3 regions of the Streptococcus sp. 11273D007BT genome follow, and region 2 is predicted to be linked to each of the others. Evidence: a T-box and tRNA genes for the amino acid it is inferred to sense, from the RefSeq annotation. Region 2 holds a T-box; the other regions hold tRNA genes.

Region 1 (3,266 bases), 410 kb from region 2:
GAGGCGTTGTTGGGATACTACCCTTGTGTTATGGCTACTCTAACCCGATTGGCTAATCGTCAATGGAGACAGTGTCTGACGGGCAGTTTGACTGGGGCGGTCGCCTCCTAAAAGGTAACGGAGGCGCCCAAAGGTTCCCTCAGACTGGTTGGAAATCAGTCGTAGAGTGTAAAGGTATAAGGGAGCTTGACTGCGAGAGCTACAACTCGAGCAGGGACGAAAGTCGGGCTTAGTGATCCGGTGGTTCCGTATGGAAGGGCCATCGCTCAACGGATAAAAGCTACCCTGGGGATAACAGGCTTATCTCCCCCAAGAGTTCACATCGACGGGGAGGTTTGGCACCTCGATGTCGGCTCGTCGCATCCTGGGGCTGTAGTCGGTCCCAAGGGTTGGGCTGTTCGCCCATTAAAGCGGCACGCGAGCTGGGTTCAGAACGTCGTGAGACAGTTCGGTCCCTATCCGTCGCGGGCGTAGGAAATTTGAGAGGATCTGCTCCTAGTACGAGAGGACCAGAGTGGACTTACCGCTGGTGTACCAGTTGTCTTGCCAAAGGCATCGCTGGGTAGCTATGTAGGGAAGGGATAAACGCTGAAAGCATCTAAGTGTGAAGCCCACCTCAAGATGAGATTTCCCATGATTTTATATCAGTAAGAGCCCTGAGAGATGATCAGGTAGATAGGTTAGAAGTGGAAGCATGGTGACATGTGTAGCGGACTAATACTAATAGCTCGAGGACTTATCCAAACTAAGTAATGAGAACGTAAAGAAAAGCGTATGATTTTAGAAAATCAACGCGGAAGTCGTTGAGACTTCAAGGCGATTTGTCTAAATCACTAGCTTTTTAGTTCGAATACAATTGATAAAATTCAACGAAGTCAGTATTGACAGCGTGCGGTTTTCTTGATAGAGTATAGATATTCAATTTTGAGTGGTCAAACCATTCGATAGTTAAGTGACGATAGCCTAGGAGATACACCTGTTCCCATGCCGAACACAGCAGTTAAGCCCTAGTACGCCTGATGTAGTTGGGGGTTGCCCCCTGTGAGATAAGGAAGTCGCTTAGCAAAGGGGAGTTTAGCTCAGCTGGGAGAGCATCTGCCTTACAAGCAGAGGGTCAGCGGTTCGATCCCGTTAACTCCCATTAGTTGTAGAAATACAATAGGTCCCGTAGTGTAGCGGTTATCACGTCGCCCTGTCACGGCGAAGATCGCGGGTTCGATTCCCGTCGGGACCGTTCAATGAAAGTTGAAGGTATGACTCGTTAGCTCAGTTGGTAGAGCAATTGACTTTTAATCAATGGGTCACTGGTTCGAGCCCAGTACGGGTCATATGCGGGTTTGGCGGAATTGGCAGACGCACCAGATTTAGGATCTGGCGCTTAACGGCGTGGGGGTTCAAGTCCCTTAACCCGCATTAGAGAAGTTAGCCGGCTTAGCTCAGTTGGTAGAGCATCTGATTTGTAATCAGAGGGTCGCGTGTTCAAGTCATGTAGCCGGCATTTATAAATTGGGCGCGTAGCTCAGGTGGTTAGAGCGCACGCCTGATAAGCGTGAGGTCGGTGGTTCGAGTCCACTCGTGCCCATTATATGATATGGTCCGTTGGTCAAGGGGTTAAGACACCGCCTTTTCACGGCGGTAACACGGGTTCGAATCCCGTACGGACTATAAAAGTAAAGAGAAGGCCTGCTGGTCTTCTCTTTTGTGTTTAAATCTGCTCATTGTTAGCTGTGGTGGATATTCGAAGTTTAGGGTTCTTAATTATCAATTAGGAAGTAGCTCTTCGCCTAGCTATGACTTGAACTAAAAAAAGTTAAAGTCCTTTTCGATTTGTTTTTCAAATGGCTAAGTCCTAAAACCCATTTATTAATGTCTAAGCGTCCTATTTTTATAATAAGGAGTCCTGTTTCCTTTTTATGACCTATTATATAGCTAGACTTCATTTCAACATGACATAAATGTCATGTTGAAATGATAAAAAATTTTATATGATAATTTAGTAAGTTTTAGAGCTTACAAAATGATCATAAGGAGTGTAGTACAATGCAAGAAGAAAATCAGAAAGATTTTGAAGCTATCTACAAAAAAGTTGCGGCTATAGTGAATAAAGTACGTCAGAATTACTATATTAAACTGTGGGACTATGACGACTGGCACCAAGAAGGGAGAATCATATTATATCGGTTACTGAGAGACTTTCCAGAGTTTAGAGAGGATGATCCCAAACTATTTACCTATTTCAAAACAAAATTTATCAACCACGCTAATGATGTTGTTAGAGCGCAAGAAAGCCAGAAGCGTCGTTTTAGTAAAATGGCCTATGAAGAAATTGGAGAAATGGGCGATAGTATTTGTCAAGATAGACTATTTTTAGATGAATTAGTCGCTTTTGAAGATGCCTTATCTCGTTTTGAGTCTACCTTAAATCATAAGGAAAAAGTGCAATATAGACAATTTTTAAGAGGGGAAAGATTTAGAGGGCAAAAAGTTATGAGATTACGGTTACAGAGTTACCTATCTGATTTCAAAAATTAGGTTTTAGTCCGTTGAAGTAAGTTAATAAGCAGTAGTATAATATAGGTGAGATTGAGTGTTGAACACTTTTTTGAAAAAAATAAAAAAAAACACAAAAAAGTGTTGACACTTAATAGATAAGCTGATATACTATAATAGTTGTCGCGAGAGAGCGACAAAGACCTTTGAAAACTGAACAAGACGAACCAAACGTGCAGGGTTACGAAAGTAACCTGTCAATAACAATAAGTCAGCGATGACAAGAAGAGCGAAGCTCGAACTTTTTTAATGAGAGTTTGATCCTGGCTCAGGACGAACGCTGGCGGCGTGCCTAATACATGCAAGTAGAACGCTGAAGTCTGGTGCTTGCACCGGATGGATGAGTTGCGAACGGGTGAGTAACGCGTAGGTAACCTACCTCATAGCGGGGGATAACTATTGGAAACGATAGCTAATACCGCATAAGAGTCTTTGACACATGTTAGAGGCTTGAAAGGGGCAATTGCTTCACTATGAGATGGACCTGCGTTGTATTAGCTAGTTGGTGAGGTAACGGCTCACCAAGGCGACGATACATAGCCGACCTGAGAGGGTGATCGGCCACACTGGGACTGAGACACGGCCCAGACTCCTACGGGAGGCAGCAGTAGGGAATCTTCGGCAATGGGGGCAACCCTGACCGAGCAACGCCGCGTGAGTGAAGAAGGTTTTCGGATCGTAAAGCTCTGTTGTAAGAGAAGAACGTGTGTGAGAGT
Region 2 (3,266 bases):
CCTTCTGTCATGTTGAGCATTGGTGATTTGATTAGCGTCAGAGGTTTTGGACGATTTTATTTAACGTCTGATTTAGGATTGACAAAAAGCGGTAAACATAAAATTAGAATAGAAAAAACCTAAAATAATAAGGAGACAAGCATGGCAATTACAGCAGTAGATATTAAAGATAAAACCTTTACGACCAAATTTCGTGGTTATAATGTTGAAGAAGTTGAAGAATTTTTAGATATTTTAGTTGATGATTTTGAGGAATTGGTTCGCAAAAATCGTGAACAGGCTGATCGTATTAAAAGTTTAGAAGAAAAGATTCTTTATTTTGATGATATGAAAGAATCATTGAGCCAGTCAGTTATTCTAGCTCAAGAAACAGCAGAGAAAGTGAAGTCATCAGCTTTGATTGAGTCAGAAAATATGTTGAATAAAGCAAATTATGAATCAACACGTTTGGTCGATGAAGCAAAACTTAAAGCTAATGAAATTTTACGTGATGCTACAGATGAGGCAAAACGTATTGCTGTAGAAACTGAGGATTTGAAGCGTCAAAGTCGTGTTTTCCATCAACGTTTACTTGCTTCAGTAGAAGGTCAACTTGGCTTAATCAATGCTCCAGAGTGGGCAGAGTTATTGAAGCCAACAGCTGTCTATTTACAAAATTCAGATGCTGCTTTTAGAGAAGTGGTAGAAAAAGTTTTAGATGAGCATGTTTTAGATGAGACTTCTGATTTTGAATCCTTTGATGCTACTCGTCAGTTTACAGCAGAAGAGATGGAAGAACTTCAACGTCGTGTTGCAGAAAGCAATCAAAAAGTTGAAATGGCTTTAAAAGAAGAAGCACATGCTGAATTAGAGTCACAGGCTATCCAAGAGGAAGTATCAGAACAAGTTGTGACTGAAATTCCTTCTGAGTCATTTATTACCTTTGATGATGTGGAGCCAACAGAACCTAATTTGGGGGATACACAAACTTTTAAAATCAATTTTAATCAAGACTAATAACAAAAATACGGTATCAGATACATATTTTTAGCGAGTAGGAGATGGTGTGAGCCCTACAATCTCTGTATCTGTTATCATCGCTTTGTTAGTATTTTATCTGAAGGACAGTAGGATAAAAGGTGAGCTCGCCTTAAGAGCAATAAGAGGGACTTTTCATAGTAGGAGTCCAAACTAAGGTGGTACCACGAGCTTTCGTCCTTTTTGAGGAAAGCTCTTTTTATATATTGAGAGGTAGATATGAAATTAAAAGAAACACTGAATCTTGGAAAAACGGCTTTTCCAATGCGAGCTGGATTACCTAATAAAGAGCCACAATGGCAAGCGGCTTGGGATGAAGCGAATATTTATGCCCGTCGCCAAGAACTTAATGAAGGAAAACCAGCCTTTCATTTACATGATGGCCCTCCATATGCGAATGGTAATATTCATGTTGGTCATGCCTTGAATAAAATTTCTAAAGATATTATAATCCGTTCTAAATCGATGATGGGATTCCGTGCTCCTTATGTTCCAGGATGGGATACTCACGGTCTTCCGATTGAACAGGTCTTAGCTAAACAAGGTGTTAAGCGTAAAGAGATGGATTTAGTGGCTTATCTTGAAATGTGTAAGGATTATGCCCTAAGCCAAGTTGATAAACAGCGTACAGATTTCAAACGCTTAGGTGTCCTTGGGGACTGGGAAAATCCTTATATTACCTTAACAAAAGATTATGAGGCAGCTCAAATCCGTGTCTTCGGAGCTATGGCAGATAAAGGCTATATTTATCGTGGGGCTAAGCCAGTTTATTGGTCATGGTCATCTGAATCAGCTCTTGCAGAAGCTGAGATTGAATACCATGACATTGATTCCACCTCACTTTACTATGCGAACAAAGTTAAAGACGGTAAAGGAATTCTTGATCAGGGGACTTATATTGTAGTATGGACGACGACACCATTTACCATCACAGCCTCTCGTGGTTTGACAGTTGGACCTGATATGACTTATGTTTCTGTGAAACCAAATGGACAAGATCGTCAGTATGTGGTAGCAGAAGCTTTAGTAGATCAATTAGCTACTAAATTTGGTTGGGAACAATTTGAAATCATTGCTACTTATAAGGGGGCTGAATTAGAATACATTGTAACAGAACACCCTTGGGATACAGAAGTTGAAGAATTAGTTATCTTAGGTGATCATGTTACCACAGATTCTGGTACAGGTATCGTTCATACGGCGCCAGGTTTTGGTGAGGATGACTACAATGTTGGTATCAAGTATAATTTAGAAGTTGCAGTTACAGTTGATAGTCGTGGGATCATGATGGAAAACGCAGGTCCAGATTTGGCTGGGCAATTTTATGATAAGGTTGTTCCTACTGTTAAGGAGAAGTTGGGAGATTTACTTCTTGCCAGTGAGGTCATTAACCACTCTTATCCATTTGATTGGCGTACTAAAAAGCCAATTATTTGGCGTGCTGTTCCACAATGGTTTGCTTCAGTTTCTCAATTCCGTCAAGAGATCCTAGATGAAATTGATGCAACAAACTTTTATCCAGGATGGGGAAAAACACGTCTTTATAATATGATTCGTGATCGTGGTGATTGGGTTATTTCACGTCAACGTGCTTGGGGTGTCCCACTGCCAATTTTCTATGCTGAGGATGGAACAGCTATTCTAACTAAAGAAGTAACCGATCATATCGCTAATCTTTTTGAAGAGTATGGTTCAATTGTTTGGTGGCAACGTGATGCTAAAGAACTTCTTCCTGAAGGATTTACTCATCCAGGCTCTCCTAATGGAGAATTCACCAAAGAAACAGATATTATGGATGTTTGGTTTGATTCAGGTAGCTCATGGAATGGTGTGATGAATGCTCGTGATCATCTCTCTTACCCAGCTGATCTTTATCTTGAAGGATCAGATCAATATCGCGGCTGGTTTAATTCCTCTCTGATTACTTCTGTTGCTGTTAATGGGCATGCACCATATAAGGCTGTGTTATCTCAAGGTTTTGTTCTTGATGGTAAAGGACTTAAAATGTCTAAATCACTAGGTAATACCATTTTGCCAAGTGATGTTGAAAAGCAATTTGGAGCAGAAATCTTACGTTTATGGGTAACTTCTGTAGATACATCAAATGATGTTCGTGTATCAATGGAGATCTTATCACAAGTGTCAGAAACTTATCGTAAAATCCGTAATACTTTACGTTTCTTGATTGCCAATACCTCTGATTTTAATCCAGCAACGGATAAAGTGACTTATGAGAATCTTCGATCAGT
Region 3 (3,266 bases), 490 kb from region 2:
GAACTTTCCACTCTCACACACGTTCTTCTCTTACAACAGAGCTTTACGATCCGAAAACCTTCTTCACTCACGCGGCGTTGCTCGGTCAGGGTTGCCCCCATTGCCGAAGATTCCCTACTGCTGCCTCCCGTAGGAGTCTGGGCCGTGTCTCAGTCCCAGTGTGGCCGATCACCCTCTCAGGTCGGCTATGTATCGTCGCCTTGGTGAGCCGTTACCTCACCAACTAGCTAATACAACGCAGGTCCATCTCATAGTGAAGCAATTGCCCCTTTCAAGCCTCTAACATGAGTTAAAGACTGTTATGCGGTATTAGCTATCGTTTCCAATAGTTATCCCCCGCTATGAGGTAGGTTACCTACGCGTTACTCACCCGTTCGCAACTCATCCATCCGGTGCAAGCACCAGACTTCAGCGTTCTACTTGCATGTATTAGGCACGCCGCCAGCGTTCGTCCTGAGCCAGGATCAAACTCTCATTAAAAAAGTTCGAGCTTCGCTCTTCTTGTCATCGCTGACTTATTGTTATTGACAGGTTACTTTCGTAACCCTGCACGTTTGGTTCGTCTTGTTCAGTTTTCAAAGGTCTTTGCCGCTCTCTCGCGACAACTATTATAGTATATCAGCTTATCTATTAAGTGTCAACACTTTTTTGTGTTTTTTTTTATTTTTTTCAAAAAAGTGTTCAACACTCAATCTCACCTATATTATACTACTGCTTATTAACTTACTTCAACGGACTAAAACCTAATTTTTGAAATCAGATAGGTAACTCTGTAACCGTAATCTCATAACTTTTTGCCCTCTAAATCTTTCCCCTCTTAAAAATTGTCTATATTGCACTTTTTCCTTATGATTTAAGGTAGACTCAAAACGAGATAAGGCATCTTCAAAAGCGACTAATTCATCTAAAAATAGTCTATCTTGACAAATACTATCGCCCATTTCTCCAATTTCTTCATAGGCCATTTTACTAAAACGACGCTTCTGGCTTTCTTGCGCTCTAACAACATCATTAGCGTGGTTGATAAATTTTGTTTTGAAATAGGTAAATAGTTTGGGATCATCCTCTCTAAACTCTGGAAAGTCTCTCAGTAACCGATATAATATGATTCTCCCTTCTTGGTGCCAGTCGTCATAGTCCCACAGTTTAATATAGTAATTCTGACGTACTTTATTCACTATAGCCGCAACTTTTTTGTAGATAGCTTCAAAATCTTTCTGATTTTCTTCTTGCATTGTACTACACTCCTTATGATCATTTTGTAAGCTCTAAAACTTACTAAATTATCATATAAAATTTTTTATCATTTCAACATGACATTTATGTCATGTTGAAATGAAGTCTAGCTATATAATAGGTCATAAAAAGGAAACAGGACTCCTTATTATAAAAATAGGACGCTTAGACATTAATAAATGGGTTTTAGGACTTAGCCATTTGAAAAACAAATCGAAAAGGACTTTAACTTTTTTTAGTTCAAGTCATAGCTAGGCGAAGAGCTACTTCCTAATTGATAATTAAGAACCCTAAACTTCGAATATCCACCACAGCTAACAATGAGCAGATTTAAACACAAAAGAGAAGACCAGCAGGCCTTCTCTTTACTTTTATAGTCCGTACGGGATTCGAACCCGTGTTACCGCCGTGAAAAGGCGGTGTCTTAACCCCTTGACCAACGGACCATATCATATAATGGGCACGAGTGGACTCGAACCACCGACCTCACGCTTATCAGGCGTGCGCTCTAACCACCTGAGCTACGCGCCCAATTTATAAATGCCGGCTACATGACTTGAACACGCGACCCTCTGATTACAAATCAGATGCTCTACCAACTGAGCTAAGCCGGCTAACTTCTCTAATGCGGGTTAAGGGACTTGAACCCCCACGCCGTTAAGCGCCAGATCCTAAATCTGGTGCGTCTGCCAATTCCGCCAAACCCGCATATGACCCGTACTGGGCTCGAACCAGTGACCCATTGATTAAAAGTCAATTGCTCTACCAACTGAGCTAACGAGTCATACCTTCAACTTTCATTGAACGGTCCCGACGGGAATCGAACCCGCGATCTTCGCCGTGACAGGGCGACGTGATAACCGCTACACTACGGGACCTATTGTATTTCTACAACTAATGGGAGTTAACGGGATCGAACCGCTGACCCTCTGCTTGTAAGGCAGATGCTCTCCCAGCTGAGCTAAACTCCCCTTTGCTAAGCGACTTCCTTATCTCACAGGGGGCAACCCCCAACTACATCAGGCGTACTAGGGCTTAACTGCTGTGTTCGGCATGGGAACAGGTGTATCTCCTAGGCTATCGTCACTTAACTATCGAATGGTTTGACCACTCAAAATTGAATATCTATACTCTATCAAGAAAACCGCACGCTGTCAATACTGACTTCGTTGAATTTTATCAATTGTATTCGAACTAAAAAGCTAGTGATTTAGACAAATCGCCTTGAAGTCTCAACGACTTCCGCGTTGATTTTCTAAAATCATACGCTTTTCTTTACGTTCTCATTACTTAGTTTGGATAAGTCCTCGAGCTATTAGTATTAGTCCGCTACACATGTCACCATGCTTCCACTTCTAACCTATCTACCTGATCATCTCTCAGGGCTCTTACTGATATAAAATCATGGGAAATCTCATCTTGAGGTGGGCTTCACACTTAGATGCTTTCAGCGTTTATCCCTTCCCTACATAGCTACCCAGCGATGCCTTTGGCAAGACAACTGGTACACCAGCGGTAAGTCCACTCTGGTCCTCTCGTACTAGGAGCAGATCCTCTCAAATTTCCTACGCCCGCGACGGATAGGGACCGAACTGTCTCACGACGTTCTGAACCCAGCTCGCGTGCCGCTTTAATGGGCGAACAGCCCAACCCTTGGGACCGACTACAGCCCCAGGATGCGACGAGCCGACATCGAGGTGCCAAACCTCCCCGTCGATGTGAACTCTTGGGGGAGATAAGCCTGTTATCCCCAGGGTAGCTTTTATCCGTTGAGCGATGGCCCTTCCATACGGAACCACCGGATCACTAAGCCCGACTTTCGTCCCTGCTCGAGTTGTAGCTCTCGCAGTCAAGCTCCCTTATACCTTTACACTCTACGACTGATTTCCAACCAGTCTGAGGGAACCTTTGGGCGCCTCCGTTACCTTTTAGGAGGCGACCGCCCCAGTCAAACTGCCCGTCAGACACTGTCTCCATTGACGATTAGCCAATCGGGTTAGAGTAGCCATAACACAAGGGTAGTATCCCAA

Evidence for each region. The T-box of region 2 lies ahead of ileS (isoleucine--tRNA ligase). A T-box ahead of a tRNA ligase gene usually reads a tRNA of that ligase, here a tRNA-Ile.
Region 1: it encodes a tRNA-Ile, which carries the amino acid that the T-box ahead of ileS (isoleucine--tRNA ligase) is inferred to sense. The anticodon was not compared.
Region 3: it encodes a tRNA-Ile, which carries the amino acid that the T-box ahead of ileS (isoleucine--tRNA ligase) is inferred to sense. The anticodon was not compared.

What each region holds. Positions count from the first base shown of each region.
Region 1 is NZ_JBPWPE010000001.1:189,792-193,057, forward strand. Features, by position in the region: rRNA gene ACEE75_RS01090 (23S ribosomal RNA) at 1-744, shown strand, start outside; rRNA gene rrf (5S ribosomal RNA) at 949-1,064, shown strand; tRNA gene ACEE75_RS01100 (tRNA-Val) at 1,069-1,141, shown strand; tRNA gene ACEE75_RS01105 (tRNA-Asp) at 1,162-1,234, shown strand; tRNA gene ACEE75_RS01110 (tRNA-Lys) at 1,256-1,328, shown strand; tRNA gene ACEE75_RS01115 (tRNA-Leu) at 1,332-1,413, shown strand; tRNA gene ACEE75_RS01120 (tRNA-Thr) at 1,426-1,498, shown strand; tRNA gene ACEE75_RS01125 (tRNA-Ile) at 1,509-1,582, shown strand; tRNA gene ACEE75_RS01130 (tRNA-Glu) at 1,594-1,665, shown strand; gene ACEE75_RS01135 (sigma-70 family RNA polymerase sigma factor) at 2,041-2,532, shown strand; rRNA gene ACEE75_RS01140 (16S ribosomal RNA) at 2,796-3,266, shown strand, end outside.
Region 2 is NZ_JBPWPE010000001.1:602,659-605,924, forward strand. Features, by position in the region: gene ACEE75_RS03205 (YlmH family RNA-binding protein) at 1-123, shown strand, start outside; gene ACEE75_RS03210 (DivIVA domain-containing protein) at 142-996, shown strand; T-box leader at 986-1,202, shown strand; gene ileS (isoleucine--tRNA ligase) at 1,237-3,266, shown strand, end outside.
Region 3 is NZ_JBPWPE010000001.1:110,524-113,789, reverse strand. Features, by position in the region: rRNA gene ACEE75_RS00615 (16S ribosomal RNA) at 1-480, opposite strand, end outside; gene ACEE75_RS00610 (sigma-70 family RNA polymerase sigma factor) at 744-1,235, opposite strand; tRNA gene ACEE75_RS00605 (tRNA-Glu) at 1,611-1,682, opposite strand; tRNA gene ACEE75_RS00600 (tRNA-Ile) at 1,694-1,767, opposite strand; tRNA gene ACEE75_RS00595 (tRNA-Thr) at 1,778-1,850, opposite strand; tRNA gene ACEE75_RS00590 (tRNA-Leu) at 1,863-1,944, opposite strand; tRNA gene ACEE75_RS00585 (tRNA-Lys) at 1,948-2,020, opposite strand; tRNA gene ACEE75_RS00580 (tRNA-Asp) at 2,042-2,114, opposite strand; tRNA gene ACEE75_RS00575 (tRNA-Val) at 2,135-2,207, opposite strand; rRNA gene rrf (5S ribosomal RNA) at 2,212-2,327, opposite strand; rRNA gene ACEE75_RS00565 (23S ribosomal RNA) at 2,532-3,266, opposite strand, start outside.